Regions from separate parts of the Terrabacter sp. Soil810 genome, predicted to be linked through region 1. Evidence: riboswitches for the same ligand, from Rfam matches in the RefSeq annotation. Region 1 holds a riboswitch; each other region holds the start of a gene.
The links. Region 1 has a riboswitch for cyclic di-AMP ahead of ASG96_RS23930 (C40 family peptidase). Riboswitches for the same ligand answer to the same signal wherever they lie in the genome.
Positions count from the first base shown of each region.

Region 2: another riboswitch for cyclic di-AMP. It lies ahead of ASG96_RS24530 (transglycosylase family protein); the one in region 1 lies ahead of ASG96_RS23930 (C40 family peptidase).
Region 3: another riboswitch for cyclic di-AMP. It lies ahead of ASG96_RS03185 (C40 family peptidase); the one in region 1 lies ahead of ASG96_RS23930 (C40 family peptidase).
Region 4: another riboswitch for cyclic di-AMP. It lies ahead of ASG96_RS18420 (CHAP domain-containing protein); the one in region 1 lies ahead of ASG96_RS23930 (C40 family peptidase).

Region 1 is NZ_LMSW01000001.1:172,002-179,045, forward strand. Features, by position in the region: gene ASG96_RS00735 (GNAT family N-acetyltransferase) at 1-83, shown strand, start outside; partial or broken gene ASG96_RS24575 (ABATE domain-containing protein) at 240-722, shown strand; partial or broken gene ASG96_RS24580 (hypothetical protein) at 817-921, shown strand; gene ASG96_RS00745 (acyl-CoA dehydrogenase) at 1,033-2,895, opposite strand; tRNA gene ASG96_RS23030 (tRNA-Gly) at 3,149-3,222, opposite strand; gene ASG96_RS00750 (FBP domain-containing protein) at 3,438-3,932, opposite strand; cyclic di-AMP (ydaO/yuaA leader) riboswitch at 4,316-4,489, shown strand; gene ASG96_RS23930 (C40 family peptidase) at 4,708-5,043, shown strand; gene ASG96_RS00760 (DUF6345 domain-containing protein) at 5,190-6,821, shown strand; tRNA gene ASG96_RS00765 (tRNA-Gly) at 6,893-6,966, opposite strand.
Region 2 is NZ_LMSW01000011.1:111,904-118,947, reverse strand. Features, by position in the region: gene ASG96_RS06430 (PhzF family phenazine biosynthesis protein) at 1-56, shown strand, start outside; tRNA gene ASG96_RS23160 (tRNA-OTHER) at 249-323, opposite strand; gene ASG96_RS06425 (CHAT domain-containing protein) at 1,032-3,317, opposite strand; gene ASG96_RS23750 (hypothetical protein) at 4,093-4,248, opposite strand; tRNA gene ASG96_RS06420 (tRNA-Thr) at 4,743-4,815, opposite strand; gene ASG96_RS24530 (transglycosylase family protein) at 4,968-5,609, opposite strand; cyclic di-AMP (ydaO/yuaA leader) riboswitch at 5,622-5,835, opposite strand; gene ASG96_RS06410 (serine/threonine-protein kinase) at 6,131-7,044, opposite strand, start outside.
Region 3 is NZ_LMSW01000001.1:706,116-713,159, forward strand. Features, by position in the region: gene ASG96_RS03175 (MFS transporter) at 1-788, shown strand, start outside; gene ASG96_RS03180 (metal-dependent transcriptional regulator) at 818-1,513, shown strand; cyclic di-AMP (ydaO/yuaA leader) riboswitch at 1,721-1,896, shown strand; gene ASG96_RS03185 (C40 family peptidase) at 1,899-2,675, shown strand; gene ASG96_RS03190 (DsbA family protein) at 2,772-3,455, shown strand; gene ASG96_RS03195 (hypothetical protein) at 3,503-4,114, opposite strand; gene ASG96_RS03200 (sigma-70 family RNA polymerase sigma factor) at 4,604-6,373, shown strand; gene ASG96_RS03205 (STAS domain-containing protein) at 6,358-6,822, opposite strand; gene ASG96_RS03210 (MASE1 domain-containing protein) at 6,819-7,044, opposite strand, start outside.
Region 4 is NZ_LMSW01000014.1:14,786-21,829, reverse strand. Features, by position in the region: gene ASG96_RS18440 (hypothetical protein) at 1-375, shown strand, start outside; gene ASG96_RS18435 (potassium channel family protein) at 456-1,346, shown strand; gene ASG96_RS18430 (GNAT family N-acetyltransferase) at 1,442-2,026, shown strand; gene ASG96_RS18425 (alkene reductase) at 2,097-3,167, opposite strand; gene ASG96_RS18420 (CHAP domain-containing protein) at 3,420-4,295, opposite strand; cyclic di-AMP (ydaO/yuaA leader) riboswitch at 4,300-4,487, opposite strand; gene ASG96_RS18415 (sortase domain-bontaining protein) at 4,672-5,202, opposite strand; gene ASG96_RS18410 (VOC family protein) at 5,639-6,034, shown strand; gene ASG96_RS18405 (iron chaperone) at 6,047-6,421, opposite strand; gene ASG96_RS18400 (alpha/beta hydrolase) at 6,615-7,044, opposite strand, start outside.

The DNA of each region.
Region 1 (7,044 bases):
ACTCGTGGATGGTCTCGATCAACGAGGACCTCGGCTTCCGGATCGTCGAGCTGTGCCCCGCCTACCAGCGGTCGCTCGCCTGACCGTCACCCGCCGGCCCACCGCCTCGACCCCTGAGTCGGGGCCGGTGGCCGGCGCCCCTCTCGTCGTTGGTGTAGCGCGGGACGAGCGCGTCGGCTCAGGTCTGCACGCGGGGCAACCATTCAGACGTCACTAACCGGTTAGCGACACCGATCTGGTTGGCATGCGGACCCGTCGATCGCCTTGATCGTCTCCTGTACACGTACGACGTCGACGGACGGGAGCTCCCGGTCCGCATCGCGGGCAACCCGACGCTCGAGCTCGTCAACACCCCCGCGGGCTGGTCGGCCGCCACCGCAGAGCAGGTCGACTACCTCGACGACTACGACGACCTCGTCGTGTGGGCCCGGGAGTGCGGCCTCGTCGACGAGGTGGCCGCCGCTCGCCTCCGGCGTACCGCCCGACGCGACCGGCTCGCCGCCGGCGCCGTCCTCCGGGAGGCCCGGCGCCTGCGCCGCGACGTCCATGACCTCGCGGTCGGCGTCGGCAGGCGCACTGCACTGACGCGGGTGTCGACGCTGGCCGTCGAGGCGCGTCAGGCTCAGATGCTCACGGCCACGAGCGATTCCGTCGCCTGGCTCTTCACCCGCGACGCCGGCGTCCACGAGCCGTTGTATGCCGCCGCGCTGGCTGCCGCAGCCCTGCTGACCTCCGAGGGCGGGCGGGCACGTCTCCGCCGGCCCGGGCGACGGGTGCGGGTGGGTCTTCCTCAACCCGTCGGGCCGTCGGCGCTGGTGCATCATGTCGGTCTGCGGCAACCGGGCCAAGGCGCGGGCCTACGCCGAGCGGCGCCAGCGCACCGGCCCGACCTCCCCGACCTCCCCGACCGCCCTGCCCTGAGCGACGGCCCCAGCCCGCAACACACCGAGCAGGTCACAACGCACCCGAATCGGATCCGGGTGCGTTGTGACCTGCTCGGTGTGTTGCAGTGGAAGCGAAGGGGGGTACGCGTCAGAACGCGGACTCGGGGACGTCCATGAGGTCGTTGTCGGTGGCCTCGGCGATGGCGCGCTCGGCCGCGATCTTCGGCAGGACGTTCTTGGCGAAGAACGAGGCCGCCGCGACCTTGCCACGGTAGAAGTCGGCGTCCTTGCCCGAGGCGCCGCCGTCGAGTGCAGCCTGGGCGACCTCGGCCTGGCGCAGGAGCAGCCAGCCGACGACGAGGTCGCCGGCGGCGAGGAGCAGGCGCGTCGTGTTCTGGCCGACCTTGTAGAGGTTGGCCGTTTCGCCGCCCGTGCGCGGGTCGCTCTTCATGAGGTCGCCGATCATGTGGCCGACGATGCCCTGGACGTCCTCGAGCGCCCGGCCGAGCAGCTCGCGCTCGGTGTCGAGCGAGCCACCGAGGTCCTTGGCGAACTCCTGCACCTGGCCGGCGACGTACTGCAGGGCCTGCCCCTTGTCCCGGACGATCTTGCGGAAGAAGAAGTCGAGGCCCTGGATGGCGGTCGTGCCCTCGTAGAGCGTGTCGATCTTCGCGTCGCGGACGTACTGCTCGATCGGGTAGTCCTGCAGGAAGCCGGAGCCGCCGTAGGTCTGGAGCGACTCCGTGCCGAGCAGCACCCAGGCGCGCTCCGAGCCGAGCCCCTTGACGAGCGGCAGCATGAGGTCGCTGATCCGGTTGGCGACCTCGGCGGCCGAGCCCTTCTCGAGCGGTGCGGCGGGGTTGCCGGCCTGCGCCTGGTTGACGGCGTCCTGCTGGCTCGCGGTGTAGATGACGAGCGCGCGCAGGCCCTCGGCGTACGCCTTCTGGAGCATGAGCGAGCGTCGGACGTCGGGGTGGTGCGTGATGGTGACGCGCGGCGCGGCCTTGTCGGTCATCTGCGTCAGGTCGGCGCCCTGGACGCGCTCCTTGGCGTACTCGAGCGCGTTGAGGTAGCCGGTCGAGAGCGTCGCGATCGCCTTGGTGCCGACGAACATCCGGGCGTTCTCGATGACCTTGAACATCTGCGCGATGCCGTCGTGGACGTCGCCGAGGAGGGTGCCGACGGCCGGCTCGTGCTCGCCGAAGGTGACCTCGCACGTGGTGCTGACCTTGAGGCCCATCTTGTGCTCGACGTTGGTGACGTGGGCGCCGTTGCGCTCGCCGAGCTCTCCGGTCTCGAGGTCGACGTGGAACTTGGACACGATGAAGAGGGAGAGGCCCTTGGTGCCCGGGCCGGCGCCCTCGGGGCGGGCGAGGACGAAGTGGACGACGTTGTCGACCATGTCGGACTCGGCGGAGGTGATGAAGCGCTTGACGCCGGTGATGTGCCACGTGCCGTCGGGCTGCTGGACGGCCTTGGTGCGGCCCGCACCGACGTCGGAGCCGGCGTCGGGCTCGGTGAGCACCATCGTCGTGTGCCAGGCCCGGTCGACGACGTGCTTGGCCAGCTTCTTCTGGTCGTCGGTGCCGAGGTGCCAGAGGAGGTTGGCGAAGGAGTAGCTCGCCGTGAACATGTGGATGGCCGGGTTGGCGCCGCAGACCATCTCGGCGACGGACCAGCGGAGCGAGGCCGGCACGACCATGCCGCCGAGCTCGGCGGGAACGTCGAGGTTGCCCCAGTCACCGTCGACGTAGGCCTTGAACGACTTCTTGAACGACTCGGGCATGGTCACCGACTGGCTCACCGGGTCGTAGACGGGCGGGTTGCGGTCGCTGTCGAGCAGGCTGTCGGCCAGCTCGTGCTCGGCGAGGCGCGAGACCTCCCGGAGGATGTCCTTCGCCGCGTCGACGTCGACGTCGGCGTAGATCCCCGTGCCCAGGACGTCCTGACGGTTGAAGACCTCGAAGAGGTTGAACTCGAGGTCTCGCACATTGCTCTTGTAGTGGCCCATCCGGGGACCCTCCACGTTCTGTCGCTCGTCGTGCGTCCGCACTGTCGTCGGCGGGCGCGCCAAGTTACTGGCCGGTCACTTCCATGATGCTACTGACGGGTAACGATCGCAAGGGGGAGAGGTCACGGTTGCGCCACGGGCCGGGCCGAGGGCGTATGCCGCCGGGCCGGCGCGCACCGCCGGGACCGGGCGACCTGGCATACGGCATCGGACAGCAGAAGGGCCCGGTCGCGATGACCGGGCCCTTCTCATCTGGAGCAGGCGGCACGAATTGCACGTACGTCTTCCTTCTGGAAGAAGGCTGTTCTGCTACTGAACTACGCCTGCGAGGCGACGCCAACCGTAGCAACTCCGGGCCGCCGGAGTCCAAACGGACGCGCCGGGAGCCTCGACCGAGCGCCGAGCGAAGGTCCTCCCAGTGCGGCCCACGGGCTCCGCTCGGTCCGCGCCGTGCCCGGTGGCATGGTGCGCCACACCACCGGGCCGGCGTCGCTCGAGGTCGCGGGCTGAGCCACGTCCAGCGACCGGGCGTCAGCGGACGCTCACGACCCGTCGCGCAGGCGGCGGGCGAAGGCCGACGACCTCGCCCGGAGCTCCTCGATGCGCCGCTCCACGAGCGCGAGCGGGTCGAGGCCGCCCTCCATGCCGTTCGGCAGGCGCCGGACGTGGGTCGAGCAGCTGAAGTCGGCGTGCACGAGGGTCCCGAGGCTGTTGCCCTCGCGCCCGGCGGCGCCCGCCCGGCGTGCCACGAAGAGCGTGACGTCGCTTGTCGCGAAGACGTCCTCGCACCACGCGCACGTCGTGCTGGCCTTGCGGGTCCGCTCGGAGGCCCGCAGGAGCAGGCCGACGGGTTCGTCGTCGACGGGGATGACGGCATACGCCCGCTGCGGGTTGCTGCGGTCGACCCAGCCGAGGTAGTCGAGCGACTCCCAGCGGAGGCCGAGGTCGAGGTCGGCGGGAAGGTTGGCCTGCTTGGCCTCGCGCCGCGACGCGTTGACGAAGGAGGCGCGAATCTCTTTGTCTGTCAGTGGTTTCACGGTCTGTTCCTGTCAGTCGGGCAGGACCGGATGGCCCGGTCAGCCGGGGTGGGGGAGGTGGCGCGGGACCGGGACCGCTGAGCAGGCCATGACGGCCACCCACCTCTCCGCGGGCCTCCCCGCTGACGACTGACGTGCCCCGACGGAGCCGCGTCCATGGTGCGTGGTGGAGGGTGCGCCGGTCCACCCCTTAACGGCACGGGCCGCCGAGGGCGTATGCCGTGGGGTCACGGCGCGCCTCACAGGCGCCCTGAATGCCCCTGATGTCCGCCTGAATACCTTTTGACTTGTCAACTATTGCCATAATCTGACGTTCCATGCACTTTTCGTGACCTGTCTGTCACCGTCGATGGATGCTCATCGCCCGGGGTCCTCCCCGAGCGGCCCACCGGACGCCGAGTCCTGTCCACCGGTGGGGCAGCCACGCAATAACGGACAGGAGTGGGGGACCCACTTTCGGGCCGGTCAGCCGGTCCTTGGGGTGAAGCCGCATCTGCGGCCGGGCATCTTCCGCCCGAACCCGACAGCTCACCTCACAGGCGTGGGAAGGAAGTCCACCATGTCCATTTCTACCCTTGCACGCCGAATTCCCTTGCAGTCCTTGGCGATCACGCCACTACTAGCAGCAGCTCTCCTCGTCGGGACCGGAGGCGCACCGACATCGTCGGTCTCGCCCCACGCGGCAACAGGCTCAGCGCAGGGTCCGGTCACCATCAAGGCCAGGTCGGTCGCCTACGTCTCCGCCTACGCGCGAGCCGTCCGAGGAAGGGCGGCGGTGAAGATCGCCGCCGCACAGCAGGGCGACCCGTACCGGTACGGCGCCGCGGGTCCGTCGGCGTTCGACTGCTCCGGCCTCGTCTACTACACCTATCGCACGCGCCTCGGTGTCGGTGTGCCGCGCACGGCCAGCGCGCAGCGGCTCGCCAGCGTCCGCATCAGCAAGTCGAACCTCCAGCAGGGAGACCTGATCTTCTTCCTGTCCGGAGGACGCGTCTACCACGTCGGGATCTACGCCGGCTACGGCAAGGTCTGGCACTCGCCCAAGCCCGGTCAACGCGTCCAGCTCTCGAGGATCTGGACGACGAGCTGGGTGGCGGGCCGCATGCCCTGACGGCTGCGGTGTCGGCCGTCGCCTGCGGCGTCGGAGTCGATCCAGACCGGGACGGAGCGATACGTCGCGAACTGCGACCTGTATCACTGGTCCGGTCGTGGACCACTTGTCCGTGCGTCGCCTGACGCAAGGAACAGGGAGATCCCATGACCATGTCACTACCCGTCTTCGAGCTGGGTCGACCCGAGCTCGACCCCGGCCGCGTCGCAGCTCTCGCAGCCGACCTCTTCGAGCTCGAGGGTGAGGTCACCGAGGATGGTGAACGACTCTCTGTCTCCGACGAGAACCTGCTCCTCGAGGTGTTCGTCGCCTCGGGGGACCTCTTCGCTGCGGACCGCGCCCAGCTCTGGAACCCCTCACTGCGGCCCTCGCTGCCGAAGCCCGAGGAGGCCTACGACCGGGCCCGCGAGCTGATCCGGCGTCACGACCTGTGGCAGACGCAGGGGGACCTGGTCGAACTCGTCGAGCTCGGCGCCGGGGCCACCCATGTCGCCGCCCGAGGGCGTCGACGCGCTCGGGCGGACCGTCGAAGCCGTCAGCTCGACGTGCAGGCGCGCTTCGTCCTCGGCATCCGCAATCCGGGGGTCGACTCGGAGTCGAAGGTCCTTCCGGTCATCGGAGGTGGCGGGAAGCTCACCTTAACCTTCGGCGACGGCGGCCGGCTCATCGGCGCCAACGGAGGCTTCCGCCCGATCGGGGAGCCGCACGTCGTCGATGCCCTCGACGTGGACGAGGCCTTCGCGCGGCTCGGCGCCGACGGCGACCTCGGCGAGGTCGACCGCCGCGGCGCCTACCTCGCCTACTACATGGCTCCCGGCGATGTCGTCCAGGAGCTGCTCACACCGGTCTGGGTCTTCACGAGCGACTTCGAGGTCGAGCACGCCGGCGGCAAGGGCAGCTCGACCGTGCACGCCCGCCACACCTTCGTCGCGGCGACCGACCACGGACCGGTCTTCCCCGAGGCCGAGGTGCAGCCCGAGCGATCCGACCGCGCGCCCGCAGGACGGGCACCGCGATCCGAGCGTGCTGCGCGCGCGCTCAACCCGAGCGAGGCCGGGACGAGCTGGGTCAAGCAGATCGACCAGAGCCAGCCGCTCAACGGGAGCCCGGCGAACGCCCAGGGCTTCGTCGACGGGCTCTCGGCCGACGGCTGGCAGACGAACTTCAACTGGGGAGACCTCAACGCCTGGGAGTCCGACTGGCACTCCGACGACGACACGTGGGTCGATGCCGCCGACTTCGTCTTCTACACCGGCCACGCCAACCAGAACGGCTGGGTGCTCTGCGTGCCCGGCAAGAAGCAGTCGGTGCTCCTGACACCCAGCGCCGTCGGCGCTGCCCCGGCCTCGCCCGGGGACCTGTACGGCCAGAACGACCTCGAGTGGTTCGCCGTCGCCGCGTGCGGCCCGCTCCAGGACGACGTCATCTCTCCCGGAGGTGGCGACGTGCTGAGCCGCTGGGACGGCGCCTTCGACGGCCTGCACACGATGCTCGGCTACGGCGCCATCACCTTCGACAACACCGACGAGGGCCGCAAGCTCGCCCGCTACACGCGGGACGGGATGAGCGTCATCGACGCCTGGTTCAGGACCGCCAGGGAGGTGCAGCCCGCCACGAACAACCGGGGCGCGCCGGACGGGCCGGACATCTGGGTCGGCGCGATGTGGGTCACCAAGGCCGGCGTCGACCCCTCGAGCGACCACATCTGGGGGCACGGGTCCGTCTCCGCCGACCCGGCAGCCCCCTCCCAGCTCGTCTGCATGTGGACGACCTGCTAGCCGGAGCGCACGCACGAGGGCCCGGACCGGCACACGGTCGGGGCCCTCGCGCTGCTGCATCCTTCGTGGCGTGGAGCGAGCGACGGGAATCGAACCCGCGTATCCAGCTTGGGAAGCTGGCGCTCTACCATTGAGCTACGCTCGCACGGCCGCCCGGAGGTGCCCCGCGAAGGGTCCGCAAGGCGGCACGCGGCGTCAGTGTAGCCGACACCGCGCCAGTGCC
Region 2 (7,044 bases), on a different contig from region 1:
TCCGCGCCGATCGAGCCGAGATCGAGGTCACCGGCACCGCCGTGGCCATCACGTGAACTGCTACCCGAGGGCGGCACGAACGGACGGGGGACGGACTCCGCCACGGGGTGGTGCCCGACCCGCCTTGCCGCACGACGTGCGTCACGGGAGCGGATGACCAGGATCCTGCCCCGGCGAAAAGGTAGGCAGAGCAGTGGGTGACCCGGTGGTGAGCCTGTCGTCGAGCAGCTTTGCGGTGGTCAGAGAGCTGGCGAGGGGACTCGAACCCCTAACCGCCTGTTTACAAGCCTTCGACCGGCGCGACCCCTGAAAACGGCGCTGCCTTGCACAAACACGGCCCGGCGCCGCCGCTCGTCGGCGCCTCGTGCGATCCTCGTGCGATTACCCATGACCAGCCATGTCCGCTCGGGCAAGCGGGTCGCTGTGAAGATCCGGACTCGCAGCGCGGCCACGCCTTGCCGAGCGCGGTCTGTGCCAGGTCCTCGGCGCGTTGCCGGTCACCCGTCAGCAGCCAGGCCATCAAGGGCAACCCCGGGCCGCGCGCGGGGACGAAGACATCGAGGTCGACCTTCGTCCGCGTCTCGGCCACGGTCACCTCCGTCATGGCCACTCCCTCCCTCATCGGGAGAGAGCGGTGAGCATGGTTCAAGCGTTGTCACCGATGGGCGGGGGCTACTCGAGGTTTGGCCAGCATGCGGCGTCGACTGGTAGCCACAGCCGGTTCTTGCGACCTGGTGAGACCGGGATGATGACGGTCGAGCCGCGTCCGCGTCCTATCAGTTCGACCAATAGAATCCGGGCTCGCTATGGATCGGCGGTCGCCGCCACAGCGTCGGCCTCCCGCGTGCGGCCGAGGACCAGATCATCGGCGCCCAGAACGACCTTGTTCCCACCGGACACGCACCGGGGTACCGGGACTGCTTCACCAATCTTGTCCGCGATATCCGCGCCGCTATTCAAGCGTCCGCCCGAGGCCTGCCGAGCGGATAGGCGTCGATCCCGACGAGCAGCGCATGAAGTCGCCCGGACAGTCACGACCTTTCGGTCAGGGCGACGCTCTGCCACGTCGCCGGATGCAGCTGATTTGACCTCGTGGCCTGCGGATTACTGCTGAGCATCATTCTTAGCTTCCCGTCTTTGGCGGCGTCGCTGATGGTGACGTTCATCGCGAGATGCTGTCCGCGCGTGGGCGAGCCTGCGTGGCCGATCACGCTCCACGGCACGCGGGCCTCGATCTCGTAGCCCTCGTCGCCCGAACGGGAGACGGCGGTGATCCTGCCTTCGGTTCCACCGCTGAACCAGTCCACCCCGCCACCAGCGCTCTGGCGGCCGGCGGGCCTTACCGCCGCGCCGGCCCTGTCGTCGCCGAGCACACCGAGCATGACGAAGAAGTCCTGACGCGGACGTAACGGGTCGGTGGTCGCCATGCCCGTACTGTCGGGCCCGATCTCGAACGAGACCGCGTCCCCGTAGTACCAGTGGGGCGGGTCGTTCACGTCGACGGGGCGCACCGAGGAGTCAGTCACGACGGCGTGCAAGAAGAGAGCTTCGTTGTCCCACAATGCGTGCCACGTGCCGCGCTGTCCGTTGCGGGGGGAGGGCTCGTATCCCGAGACCGGAGTGTCGATCGGCTGGACCGGGACCGAGCGCCAGTCGTCGAAGGAGCCGTCGACTGTCGGCGTGAGGGCGGCGCAGCCGACGGCGAGGTCCGTCGTAGCCTTCGCCGGCATGCCGGTGCTATCGGTCGGGTGGGATCCGCACGCCATCGCGACAACCGGTTCCAGCCTCTGCAGCAGAGTAGGGAGGTGTCGCCACACGAGCCAGCCCGCGACCACGATGGCCGCGAGTGCACCCAGCGTCCAGATGCTGGTCCGGACACCGAGCAGGCGCGACGCGGCCGGGTGGCGAGTGCCGGAGGGGACCTGCGTCGCGGACTCCGTTGGTGGAGCGACCTGCTCGGCCTGCTCGTCCGTTGGCAGTTCCGTGCGCAGGTCTTCCGGCGCGTGTGCCGGAGTGTCCGTCGGGGTGTCCGTCGCGTCGCCGGGTTCGGGCTGGACCCGCTCGAGGATCTCGGTCACGTCCGCGTAGTCCGGACTCTCGGCCGCGATCTGTTGCAGCAGCGGCAGCGCCGTGCTCGTATCCTCCGAGGCGAGAGCGCCCTGTGCCGCGGAGTAGAGCGACTCGATCCGGTCCTGCCGGTTCGGCGTCCGTCTCACGAGCTCCGTGATGTTGAACGGCTGCGCAGATCCTGAGCGCAGGAGCACCGCGGTGCCCCACTCGGAGGCGTCGGCGGACACGGCCATCGCCTTGCGGACCTCGCAGATCGCTGCATCGATGCTCAGCCCTCGACTGAGGAACCAGTAGAACTCGTGGCTGAACACGAGCGCGGCGCGGTCGGAGATCTCGGTCTGCATCGCGACGACGGCTGGCAGACCCTGATGAACCAGTGCCTGACCGACGCCGCTGAACGAGTTGCGGCCGGAGGTCATGGACCCCTCGCACGCGTTGAGGACGGCGAGCTGCAGGTGGCGAGCGTCGTGGAGCAACGTGCCGAGATTCTTGCCGCTGACCAGTTTTGCGGTGCCGTCGTCGTTCTCGAGGGCGAGGAAGCCCGTCTGCTCATGGCGGTCGAAGCCACCGTGACCGATGAAGTGAAAGGCGTGGTAGTCATCGAGCAGGGCTCGGTGAAGCTGGGTGAGGGTCGCATGCTCGAAGACGACGACTTCGAGCTGCCCGCTCTTGACGAGGTCCCCCGTGGTGGCCCGGAGCAGCTGCAGCTCGCGGTCGACCTCGAGCTTGGGCATGTCAGTCGGGCTGGCGCTCATGACGAGCACCCGCAACGGCGGCTGGATGTCGATCACTGGCCGGTCGGCTGAGGCGATGAGACGAACGATCGGCGTGTCCTGCGACAAGGTGAGGAACCGGTCGAGGCGGGTGTCGTAGAGGTACTCCCACGGCACCGTCGCGATCTCGGGCACCTTGTCGAGGCGGAGGCGCAGCCGCAGGTCTTTGTCCTGGGCGGCCGCTGTGGCCAGGCTGTCCCGGAAGGCTCGAGCGACGTCACCCGACAGCAGTGCGTCGGCGAGCCGCCGGCCGTAGTCCTCAATCCCCACATCTCGCCGCGGGGCAGGCGCGAGGCGTCGTGTGGCGACGCGCGGAGGCCCGACCGCCACCTTGAAGTCGAAGAGCTCGTCATCCGTGAACGGCGGCGTGAAGGGGGCGGACACCTGGCCGGCCGGCGAGGACTCAACGCGCGCGGCATACCCCTGGCCCTCAGGCGTGAGAGCGAGGTCGAAATCTAGATACTCACGGCTCATAGGTTTCCTCGAACTGCAGGCAGCGCACCTGCATCAACAGAACGCCGGCCTGGACCCGGTGATACACGTTCGGCGCTGCCCACTTCAGTCCGACGTACCGAGTACTGCAGTTTGACAGGGATCGGTCTGGGCCGCTGCGCTTCGCTGATCGTTGGTGCTGATCATCAGCCGAAGCCGTCCGTTGGCCTTCGCGTCGCTGACGTTGACGTTCTGGCTCCCCACCCTTCGGCCCTGGCCGGAGGCACCGTTCGTCCAATTTCGGTCTAGGGGACGCGGGCCTCGAGCTCGTAGCCCAGTCGCTGACCCTCGCCACGACGTCGCTGCTGCATTGGTCTGCCCGACCACGCGTGGCACGCACGCCACACGCTCGCCCTGGGCGAACTGCTGGAGCTCGACTCCGAGCACCTCCGCGGAGCTCATCTTCTCATTGAGGAACTCGATGACGCACATGCGCAAGGACCTCGCGTCATATAGCCGGCCGTCCGCCGCATCGGCCTCGCCCGGCGATGGCTTGTCCGCCGCACGGAGCCGCGTCGCAAGTCCGGAACGGCGCGCGCCCCGCCGGGCCGTCGTGCGGAAGGGCTGCCAACCGCTCGGGGGGTTGACTGGCGGCGAATAGACACAGCTTTGCGATCGCGCGACTCGGGGCGTGTGGAGGAACCATCCAAGCCGGGTGATCGTGAGCTCGGCATGTTGGGCGGTGAAATCAAGCGTGCTCAAGAACCCGTGGATCCGGAAGAGGTTGGGCTGGTTGTAGCCGCCGATCGGGTTGCGTTCAGTCGTCCTTCTTCAGGCTCGGGTACTTCTTCACCACGGCCGCGCGGACCTTCTCCTGCTCGGCCGCGGTGCCGTGCTGTGCCACCCGAGCCAGCGCATTCCGCGCATGCTCGAGATCGAGGATCGGATACGGATACTTCATCTGCTCGGGCAAGGCGAAGGAAGACTCTTCAGGTTCTTGCGGTTCTTGCCGCTGCTCAGGTCTTTCGTCAGGGAGGTGACCCCTTTGCTCAGCGCGAACGACAGCTGGGTGCTGTGCCTCGTCACCTACCCACCAGTCCGTCCGCACACCGGTTCTTACCGGTCGGTGGCTCGCGCACGCGGGGAGGGGCGGGCCCGTTGAACCACCCGGCATGTCCGAAGAGTCCCCGGCGCGCTGCGAGGCGATGCGGCCCCACTCAGGCGGCGATCAGATGCCTCGAGCACGCTGCCGTGACCCACAAACCCGGCCCTGTCGTGCGATCCATGTGCGATTAGACGCCGAGTTCAGGGACACAAGCATCCACAACTTCCGGGCCCACGGCGGCCCGGCTAGCGACGTTTCCGCAGGTCAAAGTCCCTTTCGGAACCGACGCCACCTTTTGAGATAACAGATGAGAAACAGGTGCGGCTGGGAGGCCAGTTCCCTTATGCACCAATCAAATTCCGAGCTGGCGAGGGGACTCGAACCCCTAACCGCCTGTTTACAAGACAGGTGCGCTACCAGTTGCGCCACGCCAGCACGTCCCGGCGCGAGCGCCGCGGACGGGCGAAAGCGTAGCCGAGCCGGACCGCATACGCCCACACGGCTCGGCCGGGGGAGACGAAAGGACGGCCCCGCGCAAACCCAGGGGTTGGTCGCGCGAGGCCGTCCGGCTCAGTTGTATCAGGAACTCACGGGAGTCGCAGAGTCTGACCCACGAAGATGAGGTTCGGGTTGGTGACCCGGGCCCCGTTCGCCTTCCAGAGGGACTTCCAGCCGCCGGCCACGTGGTAGCGCGCGGCGATCTTGCCGAGGGTGTCACCACTGCGGACGGTGATCTTGGCGCCCTTGGCAGTGTTCTTCTTGGTGGACGTGACGGCATACGTCTTCTTCTTGACGACCTTCTTCGTCGTCACCGGCTTGCGCACGGTCGACCGCGAGACCGGGGTCGACGTGGCGCCGCCGTTGGCGCGCGTCAGGCCCGCGCGCTGCGAGCACACCGGCCAGGCGCCGGGGCCCTGGGAGGCGAGCACACGCTGCGCGACGGCGATCTGCTCGGCCCTGGTGGCGAGGTCCGCGCGCGGTGCGAAGGCCGTGCCGCCGTAGCCGCGCCACGTGCTCTGCACGAACTGGAGTCCGCCGTAGTAGCCGTTGCCGGTGTTGATGTGCCAGTTGCCGCTCGACTCGCACTGGGCGACGCGGTCCCAGACGGAGGCCGCCTTGGCCGACCCGCCCGTGGCGATGCCACCGACGATGGTGGCGGCTCCAGCGATACCGACTCCCGCGATGCGCTGCTTGACCGAGACCTTCTTGGTCGCAGCATGCTTCGACATGTACTGCATGGTGTTTCCTTCCTGACGCGCGCCTGCGGGGTTAGCTGTCGGGTTGGGGCGTCAGGTGCCCTGTCGCGGATGCGACTTCACCCCGAGACCAGATCTCGTCCTCTTGTCATGCGCTTCGACACACATGCACTCACTGGTCACACTGGGTCCCCCGTCCTCGCCCGGCCCACGGCTGTGGGCTGCATCCCTGGCTGGCGAGGCTCGGCGCGCTCAGGGAACGGATTGATGGGTGTCCATGTGAAGTTGTGGGAGCGTTCGTGTGGAGCCGGACGCGACGAAGCGACCCGGGAGCCAAGTGCTGCAGCTCCCGTCCGACCCGAGAGTCGAGGCCGCCGAGCACTGACGGTACGGGACGTTCCAGCCCTGCACAAGGAATGTCGAGACACTTCCGTGATCTTTTCCCAGCCTCTGACAGGGGTTGATGCGCTAGGGACACAGGGCCCGCACAGAGGTCGCATCAGGCACCCACAGACCCCACCGGGCGGGCCTACAGACGCGGCGGTGCGCGGCCGTCAGTGCCCGAACGGGTTGGCCGTGAACGGGTCCCACGTGAGGCTCGTGCCGTGCTGGAGCGCCACGAGAGCGGCCACGACGCCGAAGACGGCGAGCAGCCCGGACACGATCTGCGCGGCGAGGCCGGCCGGCACGAGGCGCCGCGCGATCGAGCGCGACCCCCGCCGCAGCGAGGCACCGCCGGGTCCCCACCACAGCATGAGCAGGCCCAGGACGCCGCCGACGGCGAGCGTGATCGGGGCGCCGGGCCCGAGGTCGCTCCCCTGTGTCCCGGCGAGGAGCAGGGCGGCCGCGAAGATCCCCGCGAGCGCCACGGCGACGGGCAGGAGCAGTCCCACCCCGGTCGCGATGATGCCGACGACGAGGTGCCACGGGCTCGAGACGACGGCGAAGGGCACGTCGCTGCGCCGACGCCCGAAGTCGTAGCGGCGCAGCACGAGCGCCGTGACGGAGCGGTCGGTGGCGCGGGCGAGCGCCGACAGCACCACGAGCACGAGCAGGGCGATGCCCGGCCAGGCCATGAGGGCACCGATCCAGGCGATGCCGACGGCGGCCAGCAGGCCGGTGCGCATCGGCAGGCCGATGCGGGGGTCGCCCTCGCGCGGGGCCGGCTCCGCCTCCTCGTCCCACTCGTCCTCGGGCCAGTAGCCCTGCTGGGCCTGCTCGACGTCCTCGCCCCCGTGCCCGTGGAGGGCGTCGTAGTCCTGCGCTCCGCCCCACTCGTGGTCCGACGCCGGCTCGTCGTCCCAGCCGTGGTCGTATGCCGCCGGGTCGGGTGCGGGCGCCGGGGCGCCGGTCGGGGGCGGGGCCCACCGCACCGGGGTATCGGCCGGGTGCGCAGTCGCCGGCGTCACGGGCGGCATGACGGCGGTGCTGCCGTTCTGGACCACCTGTGTGTCGCCCGGAGTCGCGG
Region 3 (7,044 bases), 530 kb from region 1:
TCATCGGTTCGCTCGTCATCGTGCGGTGGGGCACGGAGGCGGCGTATGCCGTCGGCGCGGTCGCGAGCCTCGCCGCGTTCGTCCTCGTCCTCCTCGCCCCGGACATCACCGGGTCGGCGCACCGGGTAGCCGGCGGCGGCCCGCCCCGCAGCGTGGCCTCGGTGCTCCTCCAGCACCGGCACGTGCTCCTGACGCTCGGCACCGGGGCGATGTGCGTGGCTGGTGCGCGTGCCATCCGCGAGGCCCTCGTCCCGCTGTGGGCCGAGTCGGTCGGCTTCACCCCGGCGCAGACGTCACTCGTCTTCGGCGTCGCCGGCGCGCTCGACATGGCGCTCTTCTACCCGTCGGGCTGGCTCATGGACCGCCACGGCCGAGTCGCGGCAGCCGTGCCGAGCATGCTCGTGCTCGGCCTCGGGATGATGCTGCTGCCGCTCGCGACGAGCCTCGTCGCGGTGACGGCCGCGGCCGCGGTGCTCGGCCTCGGCAACGGTCTCGGCGCGGGGCTCATCATGACCCTGGGAGCCGACGCGTCGCCCTCGGACGGACGGGCGCAGTTCCTCGGCGGCTGGCGCCTCTGCGCGGACGTGGGAAGGGCGGCGGGCCCTCTGGCGTTGTCAGGGCTGAGCGCCATCATGTCGCTCGGCGCCTCCGCCGTCGTGCTCGGCGTGGGGGCCGTCGTCGGGGCGGGCTGGCTGCGCATCTGGGTGCCGCGGCACGACCCGACCCGGGGCCCGAGGACCGGCCCCACGACCGGGCCCGCGACAGGACCGGCCACGAGCGGTCCCTGACCGCTCTCCGACTCTGAGAAGGTATGACCGTGACGGACCTGATCGACACCACCGAGATGTACCTGCGCACCATCTTCGAGCTCGAGGAGGAGGGCATCGTTCCCCTCCGCGCGCGCATCGCCGAGCGTCTCGGCCACTCGGGCCCCACCGTGTCGCAGACCGTCGCCCGCATGGAGCGTGACGGTCTCGTCGCCGTCTCGGGCGACCGGCACCTCGAGCTGTCCGACCACGGCCGGCTGCTCGCGACCCGGGTCATGCGCAAGCACCGCCTCGCCGAGCGGCTCCTCGTCGACGTCATCGGCCTCGAGTGGGAGTACGCCCACGACGAGGCGTGCCGGTGGGAGCACGTCATGTCCGAGAAGGTGGAGCGCAAGATCCTCGGGCTCATCGGCGAGGGCCTCGAGTCGCCCTACGGCAACCCGATCCCCGGTCTCGAGGAGCTCGGGGTGCGTCAGGACGAGGACTTCCTGACGGGCCTCAGCACGCTGACCGCCGCCGTCGGCGACGCCCCGGCCGTGGTGACGATCCGCCGCATCGGCGAGCCCGTGCAGGTCGACCCCGAGGCGCTCGCGCTGCTGACGAGCGCCGGTGTCGTGCCCGGGGCGCGTGTCGAGGTCGTCCGTGACGGTGGCCGGGTCCTGGCCGTCCGCGAGGGCAGCGAGCCGTCCACCGGCGTGTCCCTGCCCGACGACGTCGCCGTCCACGTCTTCTGCCAGGCGGCCTGAACACGCCGTGTCCGGCAGGGTTTGCCCCGGTCTGCGGGGTCGTTTTGGCATGCCTTGCCACACCTCGTCCGAGCCCTTCCTGGCGTCGCTGAAATTTCTTTGACTTCCGGGAACTCGAAGGTGACAAGGCCCATGGACTTGGGTACGGTGGGCGAACTTGCTCTCCCCGTCGAGTGAGTGCCCCGGGTCGGACCGCCTAGTCCTGCCATCGACCTGAGGCTCAGTACGAACCGCACGGCAGGAGCGGGGGAACCACTTTCTCCGGGCGTCGAGAGACGCCCTCGGGGTGAAGCCCTCCGTGGACCGAACCTGGTCCGAGCGAAGGCCGGGCAGTACCTCCAGCCCGAACCCGACAGCTCACCTCGTAGGCGTCGAGAGGTCAAACGTGGCTCAGAACGTTCCCGGGCGCCACCGCGCCCCCGGTCGCTTCAACGCGATCTCGGAGCTCAAGACGATCGCCAAGGAGTCGGCCCAGCCCGCCGTGAAGGGTGCCGCCATCGTCGCGGCCTCCGGTGGTCTCGTCGCCTCGTTCGCCGGCACGGCGAACGCCGCTGACGGTACGAGCAGCGCCGCCGCCGGCCCTGCGGCCGTCGGCCCGGCCGTCGGCACCCTCAAGGCCGGCAACGCCCTGTCGGCGATCGGCTACGCCAAGCCCGCCCTCAAGCAGGCCACGGTCAAGCCCGTCGTCATCGAGGACGTCAAGGTCAAGGCGGAGCGTGCCGAGAAGAAGGCCGCCGCGAAGGCTGCCGCCGAGCGGGAGGCCGCACAGGAGCGCGCGTCGCGCTCCGGCTCGACCACGCGCGCTGCCCTCAACGTCGCGCCCAACCCCAGCGCCACCGGCATCGTCGGCATCGCCCAGTCGTTCTTCGGCGTGCCCTACGTCTACGGCGGCACGACGCCCTCCGGCTTCGACTGCTCGGGCTTCACGTCCTACGTCTACCGCCAGGCTGGCATCTCGATCCCGCGCACCGCCTCGGCCCAGGCCGCGGCCTCGACGCCGGTCAGCAACCCGCGCCCCGGCGATCTCGTCTTCTTCGGCTCGCCGATCTACCACGTGGGCATCTACGTCAGCCCAGGCCGCATGATCGACGCCCAGCGTCCCGGCACCGTGATCGGCAACCACTCGATCTGGACCCAGCCGTCGATGTACGGCCGCATCTGAGCGGTCACCTCTCGCGCCTCACGTTGCGCCCCCACCGGATCCGGTGGGGGCGCAACGCTTTTCCGGCCTCGACGGCGTCCGTGGTTGACTGAGTCGATGACCGATCAGCCTGCCGCCGAGTCCACGACCCTCATCGAGCTCGACCTCTGGAGCGACCTGGTCTGCCCCTACTCCTGGGTCGCCAAGCGGCGGGTCGAGGCCGCCGTGGCAGCCTTCGAGCGCCCGCACGACGTCACGGTGCGACTGCGCTCCTTCGAGCTCGACCCGGACGTTCCGGTGGGTGGCGCGGTGCCCGTCAGCGAGCACCTGTCGGTGCGGCACGGCGGCGACGCCGGTGCCGGCCGGCTGATGAACGCCAGGGCGAGCGAGGTGGCCGAGGCCGATGACCTCGTCTTCGACTGGGACCGTGCCGTGCGCGCCAACACCTTCGACGCCCACCGGCTCTGCGCCCTCGCCGGCGAGATGGGTGGCCCCGCGCTACGCTCCGCGGCGGTCGAGCGCTTCCACTCGGCCCACTTCGGCGAGGGCCTCGCCATCGACGACCACGAGGTGCTGCAGCGGCTCGCCGCCGAGTGCGGCCTCGACGAGCGCCGCGTGTCGGCCGTTCTCGCGTCGGACGAGTACGCCGAGCAGGTGCGTGCCGACGAGCAGCAGGCGCGCTCCATGGGCGTCACGTCGACGCCCTTCGTCGTCGCCAACGGCTATGCCGCCGTGACCGGTGCCCACCCGGTCGAGGACTACCTCGCACTCATGCGCGGGGTCGCTACCCAGACCGTCTGACGGGTCCGGGGGACTCGCGGAGGCGGCCGGACGGCATACGCCCCCGGTCAGGAGGGGTGGTCAGCGGCCGGACGGCCGAAGGTCACCGCCTCGTCGACGGCCGGTGGCGCCTCGGCGCGCAGCTGCTGGTCGGGGAGCGGGCCGAGGGCGTCGTTTACCGTCGAGAAGGCACGGCGCAGCGCGACGAAGACGGTGACCGCGAAGATCTGGCGGTCGTCGAAGCCGGCCGCCCGCAACGGCTCGAGGTCGGCCGGCGTGGTGGCGTTGGGGTTGCCTGCGACGGTCCGGGCCCACGCCGCGAGGGCCGCGTCGGCGGCGTCGAGCCCGTCGTCGTCGCCGCGGAGCACGGCCCCGGCGACCTCCTGCCCGGCCGCGGTGGCGAGGCGGCCGCCCCACGCGAGGGCGCAGTACGAGTCGCCGATGGTCGAGGCGGTCGCGGAGATGAGGATGCCGCGCTGACGGAAGGTCAGACCGGCGACGGAGACCATGTCGGCGAGCAGGCGGAACAGCGTGTCGTGGGCGGCGGGGGACTGGGCCCAGACGCGGCTGAGGTTCATGACGTAGCCGTGGTCGGCGACGTCGCTCGCGAAGTAGGCCTCGACGTCCGGCGTCGCGGTCGGCTCGGTCAGGAAGCCGTGGCTCGGGTGGGTGGCCGTCATGTGCTGCTCCCGGGAAGCGGGTCGTGGAACCTCCATCGTCGCACGCGGGGCCGGGCCGGATCAGGCTCGTGGACAAGGGGTCCGGGCTCTGGTGGGTGCTCCCGTCCCCTCCTCGGGAGCACCCACCACGCGGTGGAAGGCGGCCACGTCGCGGCCGTCCGTGATGCGCTCCCGCCATGGCCCCCACTGCTGGCTCGAACGTTCGGCCGAGATGACCGGCGCGGCGCATCACCAAGGAAGACGCCGCGGCGCGCCGAGTGTGTCGCAAACGCACGCAAATCACCCACTCCGGTTCCCACCCTGTACATCCGTGGGCATGTCGCGCCATGATTCGGGACCTCGCACGTCTCCTGGGGGGAGGATGCGTGAGGTGCGTTGCTGACGTGCCGACGGGTCGGGGACGGGACCCGGCGCCCGGTCACGCACCCGATGGAGTGACGGTCGAGGCAGCCGACGAGCGGTCGGCGTACGGGTGGGGGACGAAAGAGCGTGGAGCGGGCGCACGGCGAGCACGACGGGGTGACGGGCGAGCCCCTGGCGGGGACCGGCGAGGGCGGACGCGTCGACGGAGTCGAGAGCGACGCGGCGCTCGTCGACCGCGTGCGCGCGGGCGACGACACCGCCTACTCCGAGCTCTGGTCGCGTCACGAACCGGCGGCCCGACGGCTTGCCGCGCGGGTGGCCGCACCGAGCGACGTCGACGACCTCGTCAGCGAGAGCTTCACCCGCACCCTCGACGCCCTCCGCGGTGGCGGCGGCCCCGACACGGCCTTCCGGCCCTACCTGCTGAGCACGCTGCGCCGGGCCAACATCGACGTCGCGCGGCGCTACACGAACCGGGTCGTGCTCACCGACGACGAGACGACCATCGACACCCGCACCGCCGCCTCGGCGGAGGACGAGGCCGTCGACGCGGAGGAGCGCGACGCCGTGTGGGCCGCCTGGCGCTCGCTGCCCGACGAGTCCCGGTCGCTGCTCTGGCGTCTGGTCGTGCACGAGGAGAAGCCGCACCAGATCGCTCCCGGCCTGGGCACGACCCCCAACGGCGTGGCGAGCCGGAGCAAGCGCGCGCGTGAGCGGCTGCGCCAGACGTTCCTGTCAGAGCTCGTCGCGAACGCGGGTGAGCCGGACTGCCGCGAGGTGCGCCGCCAGCTCGGTGGCTACGTGCGCGACTCCCTGCCCGTCAGGGCCCGCGAGCGCGTCGACGACCACCTCGACCGGTGCGCCCGGTGCCGCGCGGCCGTGCTCGATGTCGTCGACGTCGACGCGGCGATCCGGCTGCGCGTCGCGCCGGTGCTGCTGCCCGGCGCCTTCGCCGCGGCCTCCGGAGTGGGCGCTGCCGGTGCCGTGGGGGCTGCGGGTGGCGCGGTCGCGGGTGCCACGGCCGCGGGCGGTCCAGGCGCCGGAGCAGCGGCTACGGGCGCGGGGGCCACGGTCCCGGTCGCGGTGGGAGTGGCCTCGATCATGGACGGCGTCGACGACCGTGAATGGTTCGCAGCCGATGTGGGCGGTGCCGGTCCCGGCGGCGGTGCGGGCGGTGTGGCCGGTCGGGTGCTCTCGGTGTCGGGTCGCTCGGCGGCCGCGGTGGTCGTCGCGGCTGCGCTCGTCGTTGCGGCAGCCCTCTTCCTGCTCCAGCTCGACCCGACGGGGCGCGTCTCGGCGGACGCCCCAGTGGGCCGCGACTCCTCGAGGGGAGCCGTGGACGGCACCGAGTCGTCCTACCCGGCCGAGACGTCCGCCTCCTCGGTGCCCACGTCGTCCGGGCCTCGACCCGTCATCGGCGTCGCGACGGCGGAGGGCGTCTCCCGCTTCCAGTCGTCGGGCGGGCGTGCGGGGAGCGCCGACCGGCAGATCCGGACGACGTCGAGCTTCCGCGCGACGAGCCCCACCTCGACCGCGGGCCCGACGTCGAGCCGACCGGCGACGAGCTCGACCGGCCCGTCGGCGCCGGTCGCCCCGCCTCCTGCCCCGAAGGGCACGGTGACGACCCTGACGTTCCGGCCGAGCGACCGTGGGTACCTCGCCCACCTCGAGGCACCGGCCGGGTGGCTCATCACGTCGGTGCGCGACGAGCACGGCGCCAAGGTCGTCGAGCACGTGAGCCGGCCCACGTCGCAGTTCGACGGCCGGCTGCGCGCGGGTGAGCTCGTCGTCGAGGTCACCCGGGAGGAGCCTGGTCGGACCGGGACGCTCGTGGCGCTCTTCACCGACCGCTCGGGCTCGCCCCTGCCCGGGTCCGGGAGCTATCCGTTGCGGTGACCGTCCGCGGTGTCCGTCCCGTCCGCGTCGGGCTCCGCCGCGTCTGCGATCGGTGGGGGCTCGGTCGAGGCGGGCACGCCGTCGTGCGGGAGGGCGGCATACGCCATCGGGTCGCTCGGCTCGGGGGCGCTCTCGTCGACGGGGATTACCTGGCTCAACCGGGTCAGCTCGATCACGGCGCGGATGGGTGAGCCGTCGGGGACGACGAGGCGCAGGTCCTGGCGGCGGTCGCGCAGACGCTGGGAGAGGCGGAAGAACGCGGCGATGGCGGCGCTGTCGAGGTAGGTGGTGGCGCTGAGGTCGACGACGACGTGCGTGACGCCGGTCGGGACGGCGTGGCCCAGGGCGTCCGTGAGCTCGCGGGCGTTGGAGAGGTCGAGCTCACCGCTGATGCGGACGAGCTGGGTGGTGCCGGTGCGGCGCGTGTCGACGCGGGCGAGGTCGCTCATCCCTCGCCTCCCATCTGGACGCGACGGCGGAGGCGGACGTCGGTGCCGCCGGTGGTGTGCTCGACGTCGACGTCGTCCATGAGGGCGTCCATGAGCTGCAGCCCCCACCCACCCCCACGGTCCGCGGCGGGACGCCAGTGGCCGTGGTCGCGGACGCGGACCTCGAGCCGGTCGTCGTCGAGCCGGGCCTCGACGACGAGCTCGCCGGACGAGGTCTGACCG
Region 4 (7,044 bases), on a different contig from region 1:
GCCGACCGCCAGACCCGACTCTGCAACGACAACGTCGTCGGGCTGGCGGCGGGCTTCGCCGACGCCGGCTTCACGCCCGTCATCGTCTGGGTCGTGCCCGACCGTGCCCAGCTCGACCTCTACGTCGAGGGCCTCGGCGAGCGTCACCTGGCGCTCGTCGTGCTCGACCCGGGTGGCGCCGTGTGCCATCGCCGCAACGAGCTCCGCGACCCGGAGGAGCAGTTCTTCTTCGACGGCCACGAGGCGCTCGTGGCGTCGATGCGCGCTGCCTTCGGCGAGCTCGGCTGGTGGTTCGACACGTCCGCGCTCACACCCGAGGAGACCGCCGGGCGGGTGCTCGCCCACGCGTACGACCTCGGTCGGCGCGGTCTCTGACGACCTCCGGGCGCTGGCGGCCTCCTCGCCCTATCCTCGGTCTCGGGGAGCAGATCCCCGCGACCCTCGAGGAGGGCGGCATGGCCGAGCCCAGCAGCGGGCACGAGGGCGACGCGGACGCGCCGACGACCCCTGCCCGGCCGAGCCGCGAGAGTCGCCAGGGCCGGCGGGACCGACTGATCCGCGCCCCGCTCCTCGACCGCTTCGGGCTCGTCCTCATCCTCGTGCTCATCACGATCGCGGTCCAGGGCCTCGTCGACGTGCGCGGTTCGCTCCTCGCCCAGCTCTTCGCGCACGCCATCAGCGGGCTCGCCCTCATCGCCGCGGTCCGCGCCTCGGGAGCCCGGCGGCGCTGGCGCCACGCGGTCTACGTCTTCGTGGGCGTCGTCGTCATCATCAGCGTCGCGACCCTGTCGTGGCATCGCGCCGACGGGTCGTCCACCGTGCCACCCGAGACGGCGTGGCTGCTCGCGGCCGCCCTGACGCCGGTCCTCATCGCCCGCCGGGTGCTGCAGCACACCGTCGTCACGATCCAGACGATCATGGGCTCGGTCGCGGCCTACCTGCAGCTCGCGGTGGCCTACGCCTTCCTCTTCCAGACCATCGACGCCTACACCGTCACCCCCTTCTTCGGCGAGGACGTGTCGACGACGACGTACATGTACTTCAGCCTCGTCACCATCTCGACGGTCGGCTACGGGGACGTCGCGGCCGTGGCCGACCTCGGCCGGATGGCGGCTGCGAGCGAGGCCGTCATCGGGCAGGTCTACCTCGTCACCTTCGTCGCCCTCATCGTGTCCCGCTTCGCGGCGGGTATGCCACGCGGCTCGGCGGGTGCCCCGGTGGAGCCCCGGTCGGGACCCGTGCCGCGGACGCTGTTCGAGGCGCTGGACGCGTCCCGGTCGAACCAGGCGCCGCCAGACCCCGACCCCGACGAGGACGAGGAGGACGGGGGGCCCGACCGGGCCTGAGCGTCAGCTCGTGGTGCCGAGGTCGATGCTCTCCCCGACCGACCGTGCCGGACGCGGTTCACGCCGCCGACACACGCGCGGCCTAGCATCGCGGCATGTCCGACCCGCGCGAACCGCTCGAACCCTCCGACCCGTTCGAACCGCCTCGGGTGCGCGACGCGACGGCCGACGACGCCGCAGCGTGCGCCGGCATCTACGCGCCCTACGTCACCGGGACGACGGTCACCTTCGAGACCGAGCCGCCCGACGTCGCCGAGATGGTCCGGCGCATCGCCAAGGCCCAGGCGCGTCACGCGTTCCTCGTGCTGGACGACGCGGGCGAGGTCGCCGGCTACGCGTATGGCGGCCCGTTCAAGGAGCGCGCCGCGTACCGGTGGTCGTGCGAGGTGTCGGTCTACCTCGCCGAGGGCCGGCGCGGCCGCGGTGGTGGCCGCCGGCTCTACGAGGCGCTGCTCGAGCGGCTCACCGCCCGCGGCTACCGGATGGCCGCCGCCGGGATGACCCAGCCAAACGAGGCGAGCGGACGGCTGCACCTTTCGATGGGCTTCGAGCCGGTCGGCACCTACCGCGACATCGGCTGGAAGTTCGGCGCCTCGCACGACGTCGCTTGGGTCCAGCGCCCCCTCGGCGACCCGCTCCCGTCAGCGTTCGCGGGCCAGGACCCACCCGAGCCGACCTGACACCGGACCTGATGCCCGTGAACCCCGTCGAGTGAGCGCACTCGACGGGGTTTACGGGGGTGGCGGGACGTCAGGGGAGGGCGGGGTAGTCCGTGTAGCCCTCGGCGCCGCCGCCGTAGAAGGTCTGCGGGTTCGGCTCGTTGAGGGGCGCGCCCTCGCGCCAGCGACGGACGAGGTCCGGGTTGGCGAGGAACTCGCGCCCCACGGCCACGAGGTCGCCGAGGTCGCGCTCGAGGATGTCCTCGACGTCGGCCAGCTCGGTCACCTTGCCGAAGCCCGTGTTGAGGATGACCGGACCGCCGAAGCGCTTGCGCAGGTCGCGGACGATGTCGGACTCCGGGTCGCCGAGGATGCTGAGGTAGGCGAGCCCGAGCGGCGCGATGCCCTCCACGAGCGACTCGTAGGTCGCGGCCGTCTCGGCCTCGTCCTCCTCGAGCACCCCCTGGATGTTGTGCGACGGCGAGATGCGGATGCCGACGCGGTCGGCGCCGATCGCCTCGGCCACCGCCTTCGTGATCTCCACGACGAGGCGGGCGCGGTTCTCGGGCGATCCGCCGTAGCCGTCGGTGCGCTCGTTGCTCGACGGCGCGAGGAACTGGTGCGGCAGGTAGCCGTTCGCGGCGTGCACCTCGACGCCGTCGAGCCCGGCCGCGACGGCCTGGCGCGCAGCGTGGACGAACTCCGCCACGAGCGCGGGGATCTCATCGGTCTCGAGGGCCCGCGGGACGGCATACGCCTGCTGACCCCTGGGGGTCACGACCTCGCCGGGGGCCGCGATGGCGCTCGGCGCCACGCTCTCGAGCCCGCCCTTGTTGTCGGGGTGGGCGACGCGGCCGGCGTGCATGAGCTGGACGACGACGTGGCCACCGCCCGCGTGCACGGCGTCGGCGACGAGGCGCCAGCCGGCGACCTGCTCGTCGGAGTGGATGCCGGGGGTGTCGAGGTAGCCCTGCCCGACGGCGCTCGGCTGGGTGCCCTCGGTGATGATGAGACCGGCGCTCGCGCGCTGGCCGTAGTACTCGGCGTTGAGCTCGGTCGGCGCCTGGCCCTCGCCGGCGCGGTTGCGCGTCAGGGGTGCCATGACGAAGTGCTGGGGAAGGTCCCAGCGGCCGATGCGGATGCTCTCGAAGGCCGTGGACACAGGCCTGCTCCTCACGTTCTCGGGGACTGTGGTCGCGGTCGGCGGCTCCACCGGCGACCGGTGGAGCCTTCAACTACCCAGTCGACAAGGAGCGGGGCCGGTGGATCATTCCCCGGTGTCCAGGGTTGCGCGTGTGGGGGATCCCACGCGGCCGAGGGTTCGCGGGGGTATGCCGAAGGGGAGGATGCGCAGGCATCCTCCCCTTCGTACGCGCTCAGCTCGCGGAGAGCTCCACGGTCGCGACCTGATGGGTCACGGCGCGTAGATGTACCTCATGCCGGGGCCGTCGGTCAGCGTGCGGGTGTTGTAGTTGTACGCACCGGCGAGGGCGTTCATCTCGACGATCGTCACCTCGTTGCCGTTGACCGCGGTCACCCACGCGACGTGGCCGACGCTCGAGGAGCCGTGGACGCCGGGCTCCATGACGAGGATCGAGCGGGTGCGCGGCGTGCCGCTCACGGTGTAGCCGGCGTTGGCGGCACCGGTGTCCCAGACCATCGCGTTGCCGGTCCAGCCGCCGGGGTAGTAGCCCTCGGACTGGTACCACTTGTTGAGGGCGCCCCACGTGCACTGGCCGTCGGTGGCCCAGTTGGACGAGGCGCGCATGCCGGAGGAGGCGCTCGGGACGGAGCCGTTGCTGCTCGACTTCGTCGACGAGGTGCTGTTCGTCAGCGTCGAGCGGGTCAGGTCGCGGGAGGCGCGCTGGGCAGTGGCCTTGCGCTCGGCGGCAGCCTTGGCGGCGGCGCGCTCGGTCTTGACCTGGACGTCCTCGATGACCTGCGGCTTGGGCTTGGCGACGCGCTTGGCGACGGCCTGCTGCGCGGCGGGGGCGTAGCCGATCTTCGACAGCGCGGTCGAGGCGGCGGGAGCGGCGGCCGTGGCGGGGCCGACAGCGGCCGGAGCCGCAGCGTCCACGCCGGCAGCAGCCGCGACGTCGCCCGAGCTGGGCGACAAGGTGTCGGCGCTCGCCGGGTTGGCGAAGGTGGCGACCAGTCCACCGGTGGCGGCGACGACAGCACCCGCCTTCATGGCCGGCTGAGCCGACTCGCGGGCGAGGAGCTTGAGCTCGTTGAGGGGGTTGTGGCGGCCTGGCGCACGGTGGCGACCGCGGATGATCTCAGTGTTCACGCGTCTTACCTCTCCGCGCCTACGAAGTTAGCTGTCGGGTTCGGGCGGAAAGGTGCCCGGGCCACCTGCCTCGCGAACGGGTCGCGTGGCGGGTGAGTCTTCACCCCAAGGACGTCCGAAGTCGTTGCGCCGGACGCCCGGAGAAACGTGTGGTTCCTCCGCTCCTGTCACAAGGTTTGATCTCTCTCGTCAGGCGGTGACAGGACTAGGCGGTCCACCTCACGAGAGCCCGACCAGGTGGCCGGACTCCCGGAAGACTAGACGAGGCAGCTGGCAAATGTCACGCCACGGTAACGGCGACGCGCGGGGTACGCCCTTGAAAGTCCGTTGTGTGCGTCTATACCAACGCTTTACCTTCCGCCGGGTGAGACGTGGATCACACCCGGGGGACGTATCGGACAAGCCCCCCATGGGTACGCCGCGGGGTCCCGACCGGCGGGACCCTCGGTAGCCCCGGCGCGTCAGCCGGCGCGTCAGCCGGCTCTCGACAGGTGGCCGAAGACCACGACGTTGTCGCGGTACTCGTTGCGGCTGTCGGGTCGGGCCCGCCACAGGTGACGAGCCGGATCTCGGCCCTGGTGACGTCGCCCTTGTAGACGAGGTCGGTCGGGAACTGCGTCTTCGTGTAGGCCGCGACCCGGTCGACCGTGAAGGTCAGGTGCGAGCCCTCGCGGCGCGACACCGTGACGACGTCGCCGGCCTTGACCCTGCCGAGCTCGTGGAAGATGCCCGGCACCCCCGAGGGCGTGTCGACGTGCGCCGCGAGGACCGACGGACCGAGCTGTCCCGGCGTGGGGTCGGCGTCGTAGATCCCGACCTCCTGGGCCGTGCCCGGCACCGAGATGGTCCCGTCCCGCTGGACGCGCAGCGGCACGAAGTGCGACGACCGCACCCCGATCGACGGGATCTCGATCGAGGTCGGTTCGGACGCCTCGAGGAAGTCGCCGATGCCGGCGCCCGCAACGGCGGCCCCACCTCCGCCTGCCGGCGTCCCACCCTGACCGGGGGACGCCGACTGGCTCGGGTTGGACGGGCCCTTGGTGGACGGGCTCGCCGTGGCGGTGGGTCCGGCCGAGGAGACTCCGGGGAGACAAACCGTCCATCCATCTCTGCTTCAGACGGGGGGGCGTCGTCGACCGTCTCCGCGTGGGGGTTCGCGGCCCGCTGCCGGTTGGATTGGGGTTCCAGCGACATTTCTCCGGTCGAGGCCCCCGGTGCACGGCCGACGGGTCTTGACTGGGTGGAGCGGGCGCGCACCGCGCCCGCCGCAGAACCGGACGCAAGATGCAGATCCGGAAGCAAGCAGAAGAAGTGCCGAAGCAAGAAGAAAGGCAGGACCGACCGTGCTGACCAGCTCCCACGCCTTCAGCGGCTTCTCCGTCGACGACATCCCCGCGGCCCGGGCGTTCTACGCCGAGACCCTCGGCCTGCGCGTCACCGAGGAGAACGGCATGCTGACGCTCCACCTCGCCGGCGAGGGCGGCGACCGCCCGACGCTCGTCTACCCCAAGCCCAACCACGAGCCGGCGTCGTTCACGATCCTCAACTTCCCGGTCGACGACATCGAAGCAGCGGTCGACGAGCTGACCGCGGGGGGCGTCGTCTTCGAGAAGTATGAGGGCACGCCGATGGAGACCGACGCGAAGGGCATCTTCCGCAAGGGCGGACCGCTCATTGCGTGGTTCACCGACCCGGCAGGCAACGTGCTGTCCGTCATCGAGGCGCCCGGCCCCGGCTGACCCGTCCGGTCCTCAGGCGTCGTGGCCCTCGGAGACGGCGGCGCGGCGCTTGAGGCAGAGCTCGGTGATCTCGGAGACGAGCTCGAGCGGGACCGGCCGGCTGATCGGGAAGCGCACGGTGTCCTTGGCGCGGCGATAGGGGCTGATCGCCTCCTCGAACCGCGCGTCGCCCGTCGGGACCGGGTAGAGGCCGACGTGGTTCTTCCAGCCGGCGTAGTAGATGAGCGGCTTGCCGTCGACGGTGAACGTCGCCATGCCGTAGCTGATCTTCTCGCCCGCGTGAGGGGCTACCTCGCGGATCGCGCGGCGGACTCCCGCAAGCTGAGTTCGCGTCTCCTCGGGGTAGGAGGCGATGTAGTCATCGACTGACGCAAATCTCGGGGCCAATCGTGGTCCTCACTTCAGTTCCGGACCGGTCGTTGGAGGGGTGTCCTGACTGTATTCAACGAAACGGACGACTGCAAAGTAAGCACACAATTAGGGATCAACTGGTCATAAAATCACAAAACGTGCATTCAGCCGATGGGGACCGCAAGACGTGCGGGGAGCGCCCCCGCCATCCATGTCCGTGTCCGGCCGTTCAGACGTCGACCCAGGCCTCACCGGCGAGGACCCGACCGACCACGCCTGCGGGACGGCGACCGAGGAGGGTCGCGGCGGCGAAGTCGGCAGCGAGCCCGTCGAAGACGTCGTGCCGTCGCAGCATCGCGTGCTTGCCGCCCTCGACGGTGACGTAGCCGACCTCCGCGGTGCGGGCCAGGTCGCGGGCCACCGCGGCCGAGCTGGTCGGCCGGGCGACGCGGTCGTCGTCGCCGTGGACGACGAGCACCCGCCGGCCGGTGAGGTCGAGCCGTCCCTCGTCCGGGTAGAGCCACGGGTTGAGCGCGACGGCGCTGACGACGGGGTCCTCCCCGGCGGCGAGCAGGGCCGCGCGACCCCCGAGAGAGTGCCCGACGAGGCACACGGGCAGGTCGGGGCCGAAGCGGGCGGCGACCTCGCCCAGGGCCCAG